2 regions of the Vibrio astriarenae genome follow, and region 2 is predicted to be linked to the other one. Evidence: riboswitches for the same ligand, from Rfam matches in the RefSeq annotation. Region 2 holds a riboswitch; the other holds the start of a gene.
What was found. Region 2 has a riboswitch for lysine ahead of lysC (lysine-sensitive aspartokinase 3). Riboswitches for the same ligand answer to the same signal wherever they lie in the genome.
Positions count from the first base shown of each region.

Region 1: another riboswitch for lysine. It lies ahead of GT360_RS04935 (Na+/H+ antiporter NhaC family protein); the one in region 2 lies ahead of lysC (lysine-sensitive aspartokinase 3).

Region 1 covers NZ_CP047475.1:1,018,257-1,026,107, forward strand. The annotation lists gene GT360_RS04910 (Tim44 domain-containing protein) at 1-131, shown strand, start outside; gene GT360_RS04915 (DUF1244 domain-containing protein) at 254-574, shown strand; gene GT360_RS04920 (YciK family oxidoreductase) at 621-1,361, opposite strand; gene sohB (protease SohB) at 1,616-2,677, shown strand; gene GT360_RS04930 (H-NS family histone-like protein) at 2,823-3,233, opposite strand; lysine riboswitch at 3,925-4,127, shown strand; gene GT360_RS04935 (Na+/H+ antiporter NhaC family protein) at 4,248-5,849, shown strand; gene GT360_RS04940 (LysR family transcriptional regulator) at 5,893-6,792, opposite strand; gene GT360_RS04945 (multidrug effflux MFS transporter) at 6,882-7,851, shown strand, end outside.
Region 2 covers NZ_CP047475.1:2,742,342-2,750,192, forward strand. The annotation lists gene GT360_RS12715 (PglL family O-oligosaccharyltransferase) at 1-1,779, shown strand, start outside; gene GT360_RS12720 (pyridoxal-phosphate-dependent aminotransferase family protein) at 1,841-2,959, opposite strand; lysine riboswitch at 3,152-3,329, shown strand; gene lysC (lysine-sensitive aspartokinase 3) at 3,415-4,767, shown strand; gene metH (methionine synthase) at 4,830-7,851, opposite strand, start outside.

The DNA.
Region 1 (7,851 bases), 1.4 Mb from region 2:
GCCTTCAATTTACCGGTCGCTACCGAGACGCAGTAGAAGGTGTTGAGGAAGATATCAGTGACGTTTGGCACCTTGAGCGTGACTTGACTGTACCAAATGCACCTTGGTTGATTGTTGGTATTCAAAGCTAACAAAAACGGCTTTTCCATAAAATGCCCAAGCATATTGCTTGGGCATTTTTTTATTCGTGACTTGGGTATATAGTGAATCATCCAAGAATTAGAACAAAGAGTCAGTAAAGGAACCTTTAATAATGACAGATTTCAAATACAAACAACTCTCTCAACAGGAACAAGATCAACTTGATGCGGCTGTATTTCGTAAGTTGTTGGCTCATTTAGACGCTAACAAAGACGTACAGAATATCGACTTGATGATTTTGGCGGGCTTCTGTCGCAACTGCTTCAGTAAATGGTATAAAGCGGAAGCTGAGCAAAAGGGGCTGGATATCGATATTGATGACGCCCGAGAACGTGTCTATGGCATGACTTATGATGAATGGAAGCGTGATCATCAACTGCCAGCAACACCGGAGCAACTTGCCGCGTTTGAAGCTCGAAACGCTAAAAAATAGGGAAAAATGCAGCTAAATGGCTGCATTTTTTACTAAAGTTCTTTCATTACTTAGGCTGTGCATCTATGCACTGACCGTGCACTGCTTGTCCCTCAGGAGCCATCAGATAGAGGTAGAGCGGCATAATATCGAGTGGTGTTTTCAGTAAATCGGCGTCTTCTGCGGGGAAAGCCGCGGCACGCATTGAGGTGCGGGTACCGCCAGGGTTGATGGCATTGACACGGATTGGAGAATCACTGCATTCATCGGCTAACACCTGCATCATACCCTCGGTGGCGAACTTTGAAATGGAGTAAGTGCCCCAAAACGCGCGACCTTGGTGACCAACGGTCGAAGAGGTGAATACAATGCGTGCATCGTCACTTTTCTTCAGTAAGGGCAGTAGTGCTTGTGTCATCAAAAACGTTGCCTTTACGTTGACTTGCATCACTTCATCAAACATCTTTTCTTCAATTTGGTCAAACGGACTAATCACGCCAAGCGCACCCGCATTGTGGAGCACACCATCGAGTTTGCCAAACTGACCTTCGATGGTCTCGACCATATCCGTATAGTGCTGTTTTGTTGCTCCCATCATATCTAATGGAATGATGGCAGGTTGCGGGTATCCGGCACTTTCAATTTCATCGTAAGTCTGCTCAAGTTTTTTAACCGTACGACCCAGCAGTATCACTGTCGCGCCATGTTGAGCATAACTGATGGCCGCTTGTTTACCGATTCCAGCTCCGGCGCCGGTGACTAAAATGATTTTGCCTTCAAGGGCATGAGATGAAACAGAATATTCCACGATGACATTCCTTTTTAATCTAGAATCGAGAGGGGACTATTGGTACTTTTGTCAACTACCCTCGGATTGCCAGTTGTCTTTGTTTTGATGTGAACAGTACAATAGCCTGTCTATAAACAAGAAAACAATATCAGTTCTCAGATAAATTGAACGAGATAGCGTTATTTATTATCAAAGTAAGTGGGCTGCTGGTTTTGCGTACAATGCGCCGTATCTCGTGACACTGAGTAAATTGGAAACAAGAGGGAATAACATTGGAATTTTTGTTGGATTACGGGCTGTTTCTCGCAAAGATAGCGACAGTCGTCGTGGCAATCGTTGCGATTTTGGTGATAGCGAAGGCTGTTGGCAGTAAGCAAGGTGGAGCCAAAGGAGAGTTGGAAGTGACTGATCTCAGCCAGGCTTACAAGCAAAATATTGAGCAACTAGAGCATCACTTGCATGATGAGGCGTTTATTAAGGCACGTGATAAAGCAGAAAAAAAAGCTGAAAAAGAGAAAACAAAGGCGCGCGAAAAAGAGATCAAGCAAGCTGATAAAGCCAATGAGCTAGATAGTAAGCGAGAGCCCCATCTGTTTGTGTTGGATTTTAACGGCAGTATTGACGCTAAAGAGGTGGCTTCATTAAGAGAAGAGATCACTTCTGTCTTGTCAGTTGCTCGAGAAGGGGATGAGGTATTAGTTCGTTTAGAATCGGGCGGTGGCATGGTACACGCGTATGGTCTAGCTTCTTCACAATTAGATAGAATTAAAGCGGCTGGGCTGCCTCTTACTATTGCCGTTGATAAAGTTGCCGCGAGCGGTGGTTATATGATGGCATGTATTGCTGATAAGATCGTCTCTGCGCCTTTTGCCATTGTTGGGTCGATTGGTGTTATCGCACAGCTACCAAACTTTAATAAGGTGCTAAAGAAGTACGATATAGAGTATGAGCAATTAACGGCAGGTGAATATAAGCGAACGTTAACTATGTTTGGTGAAAACACAGATAAAGCTCGTGATAAGTTTAAACAAGAGTTGGAAGAAACACACGGTCTGTTTAAAGACTTTATTCGCGCTCGCAGGCCTGAATTAGACTTGGACTCGGTAGCGACGGGTGAACATTGGTTCGGTACGACCGCACATGAGAAAGGTTTAGTTGATGAGATTAATACCTCTGATGACCTTATTGTTGCCGCTTGCAAAGAAAAAACGGTATTGAATGTTCGCTATGTTCAGAAAAAGAAAATTACTGATAAATTAGCAGGGGTTGCAGGTGATGCGGCTGAAAACGTTTTCCTTCGGCTAATTCAACGCGGTCAAAAGCCAATTGTCTAGATGACCTTTGTCATTTAATTGTAAGAAGTGATATGGTCAATATATTGGCAGTGTCATTGGACTAAGTGTGATAATGAAGGTATTTGCTTATCACTGATATTAAAAAAGGGCTCCGCGTGGAGCCCTTTTTCGAAATTGCACAACATTAGATTGCGAAATCTTCTAGAGATTTACCTTCATCAAGCGCAGCTTGAATAACAGAAGGTGTGCGGCCTTGGCCTGTCCATGTTTTCTCTTCGCCGCTTACATCAACATATTTGTATTTTGCAGGGCGTGGTGCGCGTTTAGCTTTAGGTTTCGCTTTACCTGTTTCACCAGATAGAGCTGAAATTAGTGCTTCAACGTCGATACCGTCTTTAGAAATTTGAGCAGCGATAGCAGCAAGTTTCGCTTCTTGTTCCGCTTTAGCAGCTTGTTCCGCTTCAGCAGCTTCACGGCGCTCGTCTGTTACGATAGTTAGTTTTTCTAAGGCTTCTTCAAGTTGCTCTAGAGTTAGCTCACGAGCAAATGCACGAAGGCTACGGATATTTAATAGTGTTTTTGTTAGTTCCGACATGACTCTTCCCATTTAATTAATTAAGTCAACGTGAAATATGATATACCCAATATTCCAGTATGACAATAATCTTAAAGTAGATAAACGTAATTAACGTAAATTAAATGACTTATTGTGAACAATTAAACTAGTCAAAGCGCGACATGTTTTATTAATAGAATAAATACTTTAACCAAAATTGACTATCAATATGGGAGTCACTGGTGGGGGGCTGAGAGCATATATACCCTATGCCATTTAATCCGCATGCTGCTCACCTAACCTATCGTGATTGATATAGTGGTTTAAATGTAGATTGAGAATTTGAAAGATAAGAATGTACGTAGATTAACAATAGCGAATAGTTACGTTAATTATCTAGGGTACATGTCACAAAAAATGCTCAAAAAAGGTAAAATTGTCAACGTTTCGACTTGCTTGTTGGCATCAAGTCGAAATCATTGAGGAGGTACCGTAGTTTAGATTGCTTTTTCTATTGTTCCAGTTCCAAGGTTATTCTAATCATCTTCCTGTTTCAAAAAACAAGCGAACAATAAATGAGCAACTAATTGTAGCCTCGACACCGCTCTCAAGAAAAGTGGTGGAATAATGTGTTGCAAATCAAATTCTCATAAGTAGAATGGCCCGTACCTAATGCTCAAGCAGAGTTAATGTGTTGTGAAACAATGTTTACAACATGTTTTGTTTTGAATTGAGCGGTAGAGGCGCGATATCTGATGAGTAGCGTTTATTGGGGTGATACCAATGAATAGACGTGAAAGGCTCTGTCGCCGAAGTAAACCAGGCATATCAACGCCGGCTTGCTGGGGTTGCTTTCGAATAGGAGCAACACTGCCATAGTCTATACTCACTAAAGTGGTGAGGTAGGTATTACTATGGAGCGCTACTGTAGGGTTGGGTGAGGCATTCGCACACCTTTCTTTATCTGATAAGTACTTAACATTCATTAAGTGCACTTATCGCTGCAGTAGATCTCTAACCACATAAATAAAATTAATTTGGTTTTTGAAGATCATGAATTTAATCGATTTTGCATCATCACCGATTTCTTTGTTGCCCCCGCTGGTGGCACTCACATTAGCGATCATTACACGTCGCGTTTTGGTCTCACTTGGTGTTGGTATCGTACTCGGTGCAGTACTGCTGAATGACTACTCGTTCTCTGCTGCCGCAGGCTACGTTGGCTCAGTGGTTTCTGGCGTCTTTATTGAAGATGGCGGTATCAATGAGTGGAACATGAGCATCGTTGGTTTCCTAGTGTTACTGGGTATGATGACGGCACTCTTAACACTATCTGGCGGTACACGCGCTTTTGCTGAATGGGCTCAATCTCGAGTTAAGAGCAAGCGTGGTTCGAAGCTACTGGCTGCATTCCTAGGCGTATTCATTTTTATTGACGACTATTTTAACAGCCTAGCAGTAGGTGCGATCTCTCGTCCTGTTACTGACCGCTACTACGTGTCGCGCTCAAAGCTCGCTTATATCCTTGACTCTACAGCGGCGCCAATGTGTGTTCTTATGCCAGCGTCAAGCTGGGGTGCATACATCATGACGATCGTTGCGGGCATCTTGGTTTCACACGGTGTTACCGAATACTCGGCAATTGGTGCGTACGTTCGCATGATTCCAATGAACTTCTATGCTGTGTTTGCTCTATTGATGGTCTTCGCGGTTGTATGGTTCCAGTTGGATGTTGGTCAAATGCGCAAGCATGAGATTGAAGCGTCTCAAGGCCATGGCTTTGAAAACGACAAATCTGATGATGAGAAAGCGGCTCACGAAATTAATGAAGAGCTAGATATTAAAGAGAGTGAAGGCGGTAAAGTTTCTGACCTAGTTCTCCCTATTGTGTCACTTATTGCCGCTACGGTGGTTGCGATGCTGTACACGGGTGGTGCCGCACTTGCTGATGAAGGCGAAGCGTTTAGTCTGCTGGGCGCGTTTGAAAACACAGATGTTGGTCGCTCTCTTATCTATGGTGGTGTTGTCGGCCTAGCGGTTGCTCTATTCACAGTTATCAAACAAGGTCTTCCAGCAGCAGATATCTCACGCACGCTTTGGATTGGCGCAAAATCAATGTTTGGCGCAATTCTAATTCTTGTGTTTGCTTGGTCAATTGGTAGCGTGATCGGTGACATGAACACTGGTAAATACCTATCGACTCTAGCTGAAGGTAATATCGGTGCACATTGGCTACCTGTTATTCTATTCCTACTCGCGGGTTTGATGGCATTCTCGACAGGTACATCTTGGGGCACGTTCGGTATCATGCTCCCTATCGCTGGTGATATGGCGGCAGCGACTGATATTGCATTGATGCTTCCAATGTTGAGTGCTGTTCTTGCTGGCTCTGTCTTTGGTGACCACTGTTCTCCAATTTCAGATACTACGATCCTGTCTTCGACAGGTGCACGTTGTAACCACATCGACCACGTGGCGACTCAGCTACCATACGCACTATCAGTTGCACTGATTTCGTGTGTAGGCTACATCGCACTTGGCTTTACATCCTCTGTCGCGATGGCGTTTGTTGCATCAGCCGTGACATTTATTGTTGTGTGTTTCGTGCTTTCAACATTATCAAAATCAAAGATGGCGAGCTGTGCGAAAGCTTAATGCGTTACTTTGATTGATTAAATAGACGCCAGCTGACTTGTTGTCAGCTGGCGTTTTTTTGTGCCTGATGCTCCATAAGCCGTGCTTTTAAATAGTCGATAAATAACTTGGTTCGGGTGTGTTCCCGATCAAGATTAGGGTAGTAGGCATAGATAGTCAGCTCTTCTGCCATAATGTCAGGCAGTAATCGAATGAGTTGGCCGGATTCGACCTCAGGTTCAATCATGAACTCGCTAACGATCATAATCCCCATCCCTGACTTACCCGCATAAAATAAAGCTTCTGGATTGGTAGTAGAGAAGTTACCGCTAACGGTAATGCGTTTGCTGTTTGATACGCGATATTCTCTTTCTGGCTTTTCCCCCCAAATTAATACGTTATGATCGGCAAGTTCTTCGACACAAGTCGGTGTACCATGCTTTTTGATATAGCTCGGCGCTGCATAGAAAGCAATTTTTCGCTCGAGTAGTGGAATTTGCTTAACACTGAGTGAGTTGAGCTGTTCTAATTCACGTGAAATGAAGACATCGAGATTCATCTCTGGAAGTTGACCTGGTGTCGTCGTGGTAAGTTGAACTTGTATGTCTGGATAAAGCTCTAGAAAATCTTGCAAATACTTAACTAAGAACTTAGAACCAACCGCAACGGTTGCACCGACTCGGAGCAGACCTTTGGGTGAGCCTGAAATAGAGCGTGTATCGTCAATAATGGTTTGCCACCGCGCTAGTGACTCAACGCAGCCTTGATAGAAAAGCGTTCCAGCTTCTGTTTGAGACATTGAACGCGTGGTTCGCTTTAATAACTGCGTGCCAACACGGCTCTCGAGCCAGTGGATGCGCTTGCTCACTGCTGAGCTTGTGGTGTGCAACCTACGGGCCGCTCCATTGAAGCTCCCTTCCTCAATCACAGTGACATAAGTATTCACGCATTCTAACCAATCCATCTCGCTCCTCAATTGTTTCCTGTTAAGACGTAATCTATTTCCATAATGGCTAGTTATCACTTGAAGGGCAATAATATAAACTCACAATCATGAATTTAAAGACGACTTCCTTTAACAAAACGCCACTTATTCTGGCAATGATGATCATCGCTACTGGACAAGTAGGGGTGAGTATTTACTTACCCTCACTTCCTTTAATGAGCGAATCACTTGGTGTAGATTCCACCCAGATTCAGCTAGTTGTCACCTTATTCTTGATTGGATTTGGTGGTTCTCAGCTATTTTATGGACCGCTTTCAGATGCCATTGGGCGAAGACCTGTGTTTTTGCTCGGTCAAAGCGTTTACTTATTTGGGACGGTTCTCTGTTTTATATTTACCGACAGTTACACTGCGTTGATTACGGGTCGCTTACTGCAAGGCTTAGGGGCGGGTAGTGCGTCTGTACTGAGTCGCAGCGTTTTACGAGATAGCTATGATGGTCCGAACTTAACCAAAGCGCTTTCGTATATGTCAGTGACGGCCTCCATTCTTCCAATAATCGCTCCAGTATTTGGTGGCTGGATAGCCCACCACCTTGGGTGGCAGTCAGTATTTAGTTTTGTCCTAGTTTATCTTATTGCGATATTTACTATTGGTTGGAGAGTCTTGCCAGAAACATTGCCTTACTCGCCCAGCAAGTTCGAACCAAGGAAAATAGTCGGTACTTACATAAAGCTGCTCGGTAATTGGCAGGTGATTCAAAGTGCAAGCTATAACTGGGTCACGTATTTAGGGGCGGTGGTGACCTTAAGTTTGTTGCCATTCCTGATGCAAAAACAGCTTGGGATGTCGGCTGCCGATTACGGCACTATCATGTTAATCCCTTCATTCAGCCTCCTAATAGGGACAGTCTGTTTAAACCTAATGAGCAAGCGGCTTTCACAAATGCAGATTTTGTTTTTGTCGATGTTAATTATTTCAGCTTCCGGGCTGGGTTTGCTATTGGCTGAGTTTAATACCGCTACTTTGGTTATCGCCTTTTCTGGTTATGCATTTGCTCAAGGAATTTCGTTTCCGA
Region 2 (7,851 bases):
GGAACACAACTGGAACAGAGCAAACCCGTTATTCCTTTAAATCAGCCCTTTATCACCTGTCTAGCACTGGTTTTCTTACTGCTGATGCATGTTTTTATGCCTAATCCTGGCGGCTCAGGGTTAGCCCTCTCCTTCAACAATACCGTTTGGGCTGGTATGAGTTTGGCTATAGGGGTGGGATTATATCAAATCAGTACCAACCACTATCTGCGGTACAATAAGTTCACTGTTGGTCTGCTCATCGCATGTGGTCTTCTTACTATACCCATTTTATATCCAGCCGCTTATGCTGAAGGGGCAGCAACGCGCTTACTTGGCTTGTGGGCAGGATTTGTGTTTTTTGTTGTCCTTCAGCAATTTCGATTTAGCAACAAAGACAAACAGCGCATCTTAGAATACATCATTCTCGCCTGCCTGATTGAATCAGCCATCGGCTTTATGCAGTACTTCTTTTTAGAACCAGGTAACGGCTTAGGCTACAACACCGTTGCTAATCGCCCTTACGGCATCTTTCAGCAACCGAATGTAATGGCGAGCTTTCTTGCTACGGGCTTGGTCTTGTCTGGGTACTTGCTCGCTAGAAAAAACAACAAATACAGCTCGTTAGGTGATACCGCTATCCTTTACCTAACCCCGCTAATGACAACTCCGCTGTTAGTGGTTCTCTCATCGAGAACGGGTTGGTTGGCTGCTCTCATTGGGGTTGCCCTAATCATCCCTTACTTACTGCGCTTTTCCACTAAACGCCGTGCATTCACATGGATTGGCCTAGTGATCCTTGGTGTTGCGCTTGGGTTTAGCGCCGCTCAATCACAGCAAAAATCAGACTTTATTGGTCAAAAAGCCGATCTTGAAAGCCCGAGACGTTACACCTTTCCACAAGCGCTCGATATGCTGATTGAGAAGCCTTTCACTGGCTGGGGCTATGGTAACTTTGAATCAACCTACACTCTGTATACCGCCCGCCAGCATCAAATCAATAACAACTATCCTCCCGGTTTGCCCGCGATGGATCACCCCCACAACGAGACCCTCTTCTGGGGTGTAGAAGGCGGTATTGTCCCCTTGTTGGGCCTGATAGTAGCGGCTGTGCTCACACTCACTCGTATGGTTCAAGCCAAAAAAGGCACGCGACTAGCACTGTTAGCGCTATTTGTTCCGATACTGCTGCACTCCCAGCTCGAGTATCCATTTTATCACTCTGCGATACACTGGATTACCCTAATCGTTCTACTCTATTGGCTTGATCAGCGTGTGATCCGTACCAGCACTCTGCACTTCTCTGCCATTACCAAGAGCCTACTGCGTATAGCGAGTATCCTTATCCCAACACTGACGATCATGTACATGGCAAGTGCACTGCACTCTAACCATGTTCTAACACAATACGAACGCTCCAACCCCAAAGAGCCAGAGATCCTAGAGCGAGTATCGAACCCATTCGCATGGAAAGAGCGTTATGATTGGGATGTCTACGTTACCTATCTCGATATAGGCTTGCAGACCGGTGAAAAGGCTTATATTCAATCTTATATTGATTGGTCTCTTAATGTTATCCAGAACAAACCGCGACCAGCATTTTATAAAAACTTGGTGTTGGCACACCTGGGAATGGGTGATGAGTTGAAAGCGGCGCAGATACGCTCAGAGGGCGAATTTTTGTTCCCAAACACTGACTTTTCCACCATCACTTATGCTGGTCCCAGCAAGGCAGGTAGCACAGTCTCAAATGCGAATTCGGTGAGCTCTGAAAGGACAACGAGCGCAGCGAGTGAGTAATTAACAGTTGAATGGCGTAGACAATCACCTACGCCATTTTTTTATTCGATATTTTAAGCGCTTACTTGATTTTCTCTTCAAGTGCTTTCAAACACAGCGCCACATTTTGCTCAGAGGCACCATAGCCCATCAAACCAATGCGCCACGCCTTACCCGCAAGCGAGCCTAACCCTGCACCGATTTCAAGATTAAACACATTGAGAAGCTCGCTACGAACTTTCGCTTCGTCGATGCCCTGTGGAACATAAACGGCATTGAGCTGTGGGAGACGATAGGCCTCATCCACAACAAACTCAAACCCCAAAGACTCTAAACCTTGTTTTAATTTGTTATGCATCGCTTTATGACGCTGCCAAGCATTTTCTAACCCTTCGTTTTGCAGCAAAACGAGTGACTCATGCAATGCATATAAACTGTTTACTGGTGCAGTGTGGTGGTAACTGCGCTTGCCATCCCCACTCCAATAGCCCAGCACCAAGCTTTGATCTAGAAACCAGCTTTGGATAGGTGTCGACCGAGATTGAATCTTCTCAATCGCTGCTGGAGAAAAGGTCACAGGTGATAATCCAGGTACACACGATAAACATTTTTGGCTACCTGAATAGACTGCATCAAGCTGCCACTCATCGACTTTTAGTGGTACGCCACCTAATGAAGTCACCGTGTCAACAATCGTCAAAGCGCTATGACGCTTAGCCAGAGCTCCCAGGGCTTGTGCATCACTCAATGCCCCCGTTGACGTCTCTGCATGAACAAAGGCAAGCAGTTTGCAGTCTGGATGATCTGCAAAGGCTTGTTCTACTTTATCAACTGAAACAGGTTTACCCCACTCATCATCCACCAGAACGGCCTCACCGCCGACTCGAAGCACATTTTCACGCATGCGTTCACCAAAGACACCATTGCGACAAACAATGACTTTATCGCCAGGCTCGATCAAATTGACGAAGCACGCTTCCATGCCGGCACTGCCAGGAGCAGAAACTGCAATCGTGAACTCGTTTTGTGTTTGGAAAGCATATTTTAGAAGCGACTTAACCTCATCCATCATATTAATAAACAATGGATCTAGGTGACCAATGGTTGGTCTACTCATCGCTTGAAGAACTTGTGGGGAGATATCCGATGGACCAGGGCCCATCAATACACGTCTTGGGGGAAAAAAGCTTTGGATAGACATTCATCACTCCGTTATATCGTTGTTGTTATTCCATCTCTGCTACCCAAACTAAATTTATCAGTTGAGTAACTTTCGCTATTGGGCTCTTAATTATAGAGGTAGTACCACTCCTTAAGAGACTAAATGGTAAAACTGTTGCCAAGCTCAAATATTCATTGACATTTTTATACTAAAGCCGTTCAATGATTACACAATAACAGAAGAGGAGCGCTGCCCAGGCAGGTGTAATAGTGGAATCGCAGTTCCAATACTATTCACTCAGGGGGAGTAGCGCCGAGATGGGAGCACAATGCGATACACTCCTGTCGGTTGAATGGGCTGAATCCCTTCAACTGTCATCAGCACGGCCTGATGATGAGCTTCTGAGGTAATTTCACTTTCATATCACCTCTGAATGCTCACTCCTCTTCAAACACACTGGATGTATTAATTTTTGAAGTATCAGGAGTACTACCGTGAGCACATTCAATGTCGCTAAGTTTGGCGGAACAAGTGTCGCTAATTTTGAAGCAATGAGCCGTTGTGCCTCTATTATCGAGAGCCACCCATCAACCCGCCTAGTGGTCAGCAGTGCTTGCTCTGGTGTCACAAACTTGTTAGTTGAACTAGCAAACGGCGTACAAGACCAAGAGCAACGCACGTCAGTACTACAGCAACTGGCTGATATTCACGAAGCGATTCTATCTAAACTAGAAAATGGTGCAGAAGCGGCTAGTGAGGTGTACGCCATTCTTGATACCGTCACCAGCTTGGCAGAGGCGGCGTCTATTCAATCGAGTACAAAACTCACCGACCATCTTGTTGCCTGTGGTGAGCTGATGTCGACACATATCCTCGCTCAACTGATGCGCGAACGTGGTATCAACGCCACTCGTTTCGATATACGTGATGTGCTCAAGACGGACAGTCAATTTGGTCGCGCTGAACCGGATCTCGAAGAGACAGCACAACAAGCACAAGCGCTACTGGTTCCGCTTTGCAAAGAACAAGTGGTTGTTACACAGGGCTTCATTGGCTCAAATCAAGACGGCGATACCACAACACTAGGCCGTGGTGGTAGTGATTATAGTGCCGCGCTTATCGCAGAGGCTGTACAGGCTTCCGGCCTAGAAATTTGGACCGATGTCCCGGGTATCTATACGACTGACCCGCGAATCGCGCCAAAAGCGGCACCAATCTCTGAGATAAGCTTTAGTGAAGCCTCAGAAATGGCAAATTTTGGCGCAAAGATCCTTCACCCTTCTACGCTCGTGCCTGCCCTCAGACACGACATTCCTGTTTTTGTTGGATCTTCACGCGAGCCTGAAAAAGGGGGAACTTGGATTCGCCATCATGCGGAAACATCGCCTCTGTACCGTGCGCTAGCACTTCGCAATAATCAAACCATGGTAACTCTGCGCAGTGCCAAAATGTTCCACGCTTATGGCTTTTTAGCAAAGGTGTTTGAGATCCTGGCTAAACATAAGATCTCTGTCGATCTTATTACGACATCAGAGATCAGTGTATCACTCACCCTTGATCAAACAGATACCAGTGGTGGCGCACCTCAGCTTCCACAGGCGGTGCGTGAAGAGCTGGAAGAGCTTTGTCATGTTGAAGTTGAACACAACCTAAGTGTTGTCGCTCTTATTGGCAATAATATGAGCTCGTCAAAAGGCTCAGCGAAGCAAGTCTTTGGGACGCTAGAAGATTTCAACTTACGCATGATTTGTTACGGTGCTAGCCAACATAACTTATGCTTCCTTCTGCATGAATCTGTAGCCAAACAGGCAATACAGCGTTTACACCAAGAGCTGTTTGAACAGTAATTTTTCTCGGTAGCAAAACAAAGCCCCTCATCGAGAGGGGCTTTCTAGTTAGGCTTAATCAATTAACCATTAATGTTAGGACCTAGCCACTTTTCGGCTTCTAGCTGATCCCAACCTTTACGATCTGCATAGCTTGCTACCTGATCGGGTTGTATTTGAGCGATAGCAAAGTAGCGCGAGTCAGGGTGTGAAAAATACCATCCTGAAACCGATGCTCCTGGCCACATCGCGTAACTGCTCGTAAGTGACATCCCAATCGTCTCTTCTACATTAAGTAGGTCCCACAAACTGCCCTTTTCAGTATGCTCTGGACACGCTGGATAGCCTGGTGCTGGACGAATACCTTGATAGTTCTCACGAATCAGGTCCTCGTTACTGAGCTGCTCTTGCGGCGAATAACCCCAAATGTCTTTTCGTACGCGCTCATGAAGGTATTCTGCAAAAGCCTCAGCAAGACGGTCTGCTACCGCTTGAATCATGATCGCGTTGTAATCATCACCCTGCGCTTTGAACTCGTCCGCTAACTCACGCTCTCCAATGCCACCTGTAACCGCAAAGCCACCAATCCAGTCTTTCTTACCACTGCCTTTTGGCGCAATATAGTCTGACAGACAGTAGTTAAAGCCTTTCGGCTTCTCGGTTTGTTGACGTAGGTTATGCAGAACCTTAGCGACTTGCGTGCGAGACTCATCGGTATAAACTTCAATATCATCATCGACACTGGCTGCAGGGAATAAACCACACATACCGCGAACTTTAAGCAGCTGTTCCGCTTCAATTCTGTCTAGCCACTCGTTAGCATCGGCGAACAATCGCTTCGCCTCTTCGCCCACTTCTTCATGATCTAAGATCTTCGGGTATTTACCAACCAGTGACCAAGTCATGAAGAACGGCGTCCAGTCGATATATTGACGAAGTGTTGCCACACTCACATCATCAAACACATGAATCCCCGGCTTTGCAGGTTGAGGTGGCGTGTAGCTAGCCCAATCAATAGCAACCTTATTCGCACGAGCTTGCTCGAGCGTTACCGGTTTTGTTCTTGGCTTCTTGCGGCTATGTTGCTCACGAACACGCTCGTAGTCCGCATCAAGTTTCTCGATAAATTTAGGTCTTAGCTCATCAGAAAGTAGTGAGGTACATACCCCCACCGCTCTAGACGCATTGTTTACATAAACCACTGGATTCTTGTAGTTTTGCTCGATTTTAACAGCCGTATGCGCTTTTGAGGTGGTTGCACCGCCAATCAATAGCGGTAAGTCAAAGTCTAGTCGCTCCATCTCTTTAGCAACATGAACCATCTCGTCTAGAGAAGGCGTAATTAGGCCAGAGAGACCGATAATGTCAACGTTCTCTTCCTTAGCGACTTTTAGGATCTTCTCACATGGAACCATGACTCCGAGATCGATAATCTCATAGTTATTGCACTGCAGAACCACACCAACAATGTTCTTACCAATGTCGTGAACGTCACCTTTCACCGTCGCAAGAAGGATTTTACCGTTTGAGCTTCCCGCTTGTTTTTCGGCATTAATATAAGGCTCAAGATGGGCAACTGCCTGCTTCATTACACGGGCTGACTTAACAACCTGAGGCAAGAACATCTTACCCTCGCCGAAGAGATCACCGACCACGTTCATGCCGTCCATAAGCGGGCCTTCAATCACCTCAAGTGGCTTAGTCGCATTGACTCGAGCTTCCTCTGTATCTTCAACGATAAACTCTGTGATGCCCTTCACCAAGGCATGCTCTAGACGTTTCTCAACCGGCCAAGTACGCCACTCTAGAGCAGAAGCGTCATCTTCTTTACCAACAGCATTGGTGCGATACTCTTCAGCAATTTCTAGCAGTCTTTCTGTGCCATCATCACGTCGGTTAAGAACCACATCCTCTACCGCTTCTCGAAGTTTCTCTGGGACGTTGTCATAGATCTCCAACTGACCTGCGTTAACGATCCCCATATCCATACCGTTTTTAAAACAGTGGTAGAGGAAGACTGCGTGAATAGCTTCACGAACATAGTTGTTACCACGGAATGAGAAGGAGACGTTTGATACCCCCCCAGAGATCATCGCATAAGGCAGATCTCGTTTGATATCAGCGACGGCCTCAATAAAGTCGACCGCATAGTTGTTATGCTCTTCGATACCTGTCGCAACAGCAAAGATATTCGGGTCAAAAATAATATCTTCAGCAGGAAAACCCACTTCATCCACCAAGATACGGTAAGCATTGGTACAAATTTCCAATTTGCGCTCACGCGTTTCCGCCTGACCAACTTCATCAAAGGCCATCACAATAACAGCTGCGCCATAGCGTCGAATCAGTTTCGCTTGCTCTACAAACTTCTCTTTACCCTCTTTAAGAGAGATAGAGTTTACGATGCCTTTACCTTGAATACACTTAAGACCCGCCTCTATGACTTCCCACTTAGAGGAGTCGACCATAATGGGTACTTTAGAAATCTCAGGCTCAGATGCACAAAGGTTGAGGAATCTGACCATACAAGCCTCAGCATCCAACATCCCCTCATCCATGTTGATGTCGATGATTTGGGCACCATTCTCGACCTGCTGTCTTGCGACCTCAAGTGCTTCATCGTAAAGCTCTTCTTTGATCAATCGTTTAAATCGTGCCGAGCCGGTAACATTGGTTCGCTCACCGACATTAATAAACAGAGTTTCTTTTTCGATCGTTAGAGGCTCAAGACCAGATAGACGACAAGCTTTTGGAATATCCGGTAAAGGTCGAGGAGCAACGCCTTCCACGGCAAGTGCCATGTGACGAATATGCTCAGGGGTTGTACCACAACAACCACCTATCATATTTAAGAAGCCGCTCTCAGCCCACTCTTTGACATGAAGCGCCATATCTTCTGGCGACAGATCGTACTCACCAAACGCATTTGGTAAGCCCGCATTTGGGTGTGTTGAGACAAACGTATCCGAAATACGTGATAGCTCTTCTACATATGGTCGCAACTCATCTGGGCCAAGGGCACAGTTGAGACCAAAAGTAATTGGATTGACGTGACGAAGCGCGTTATAAAATGCCTCCGTTGTTTGTCCAGAAAGCGTTCGGCCA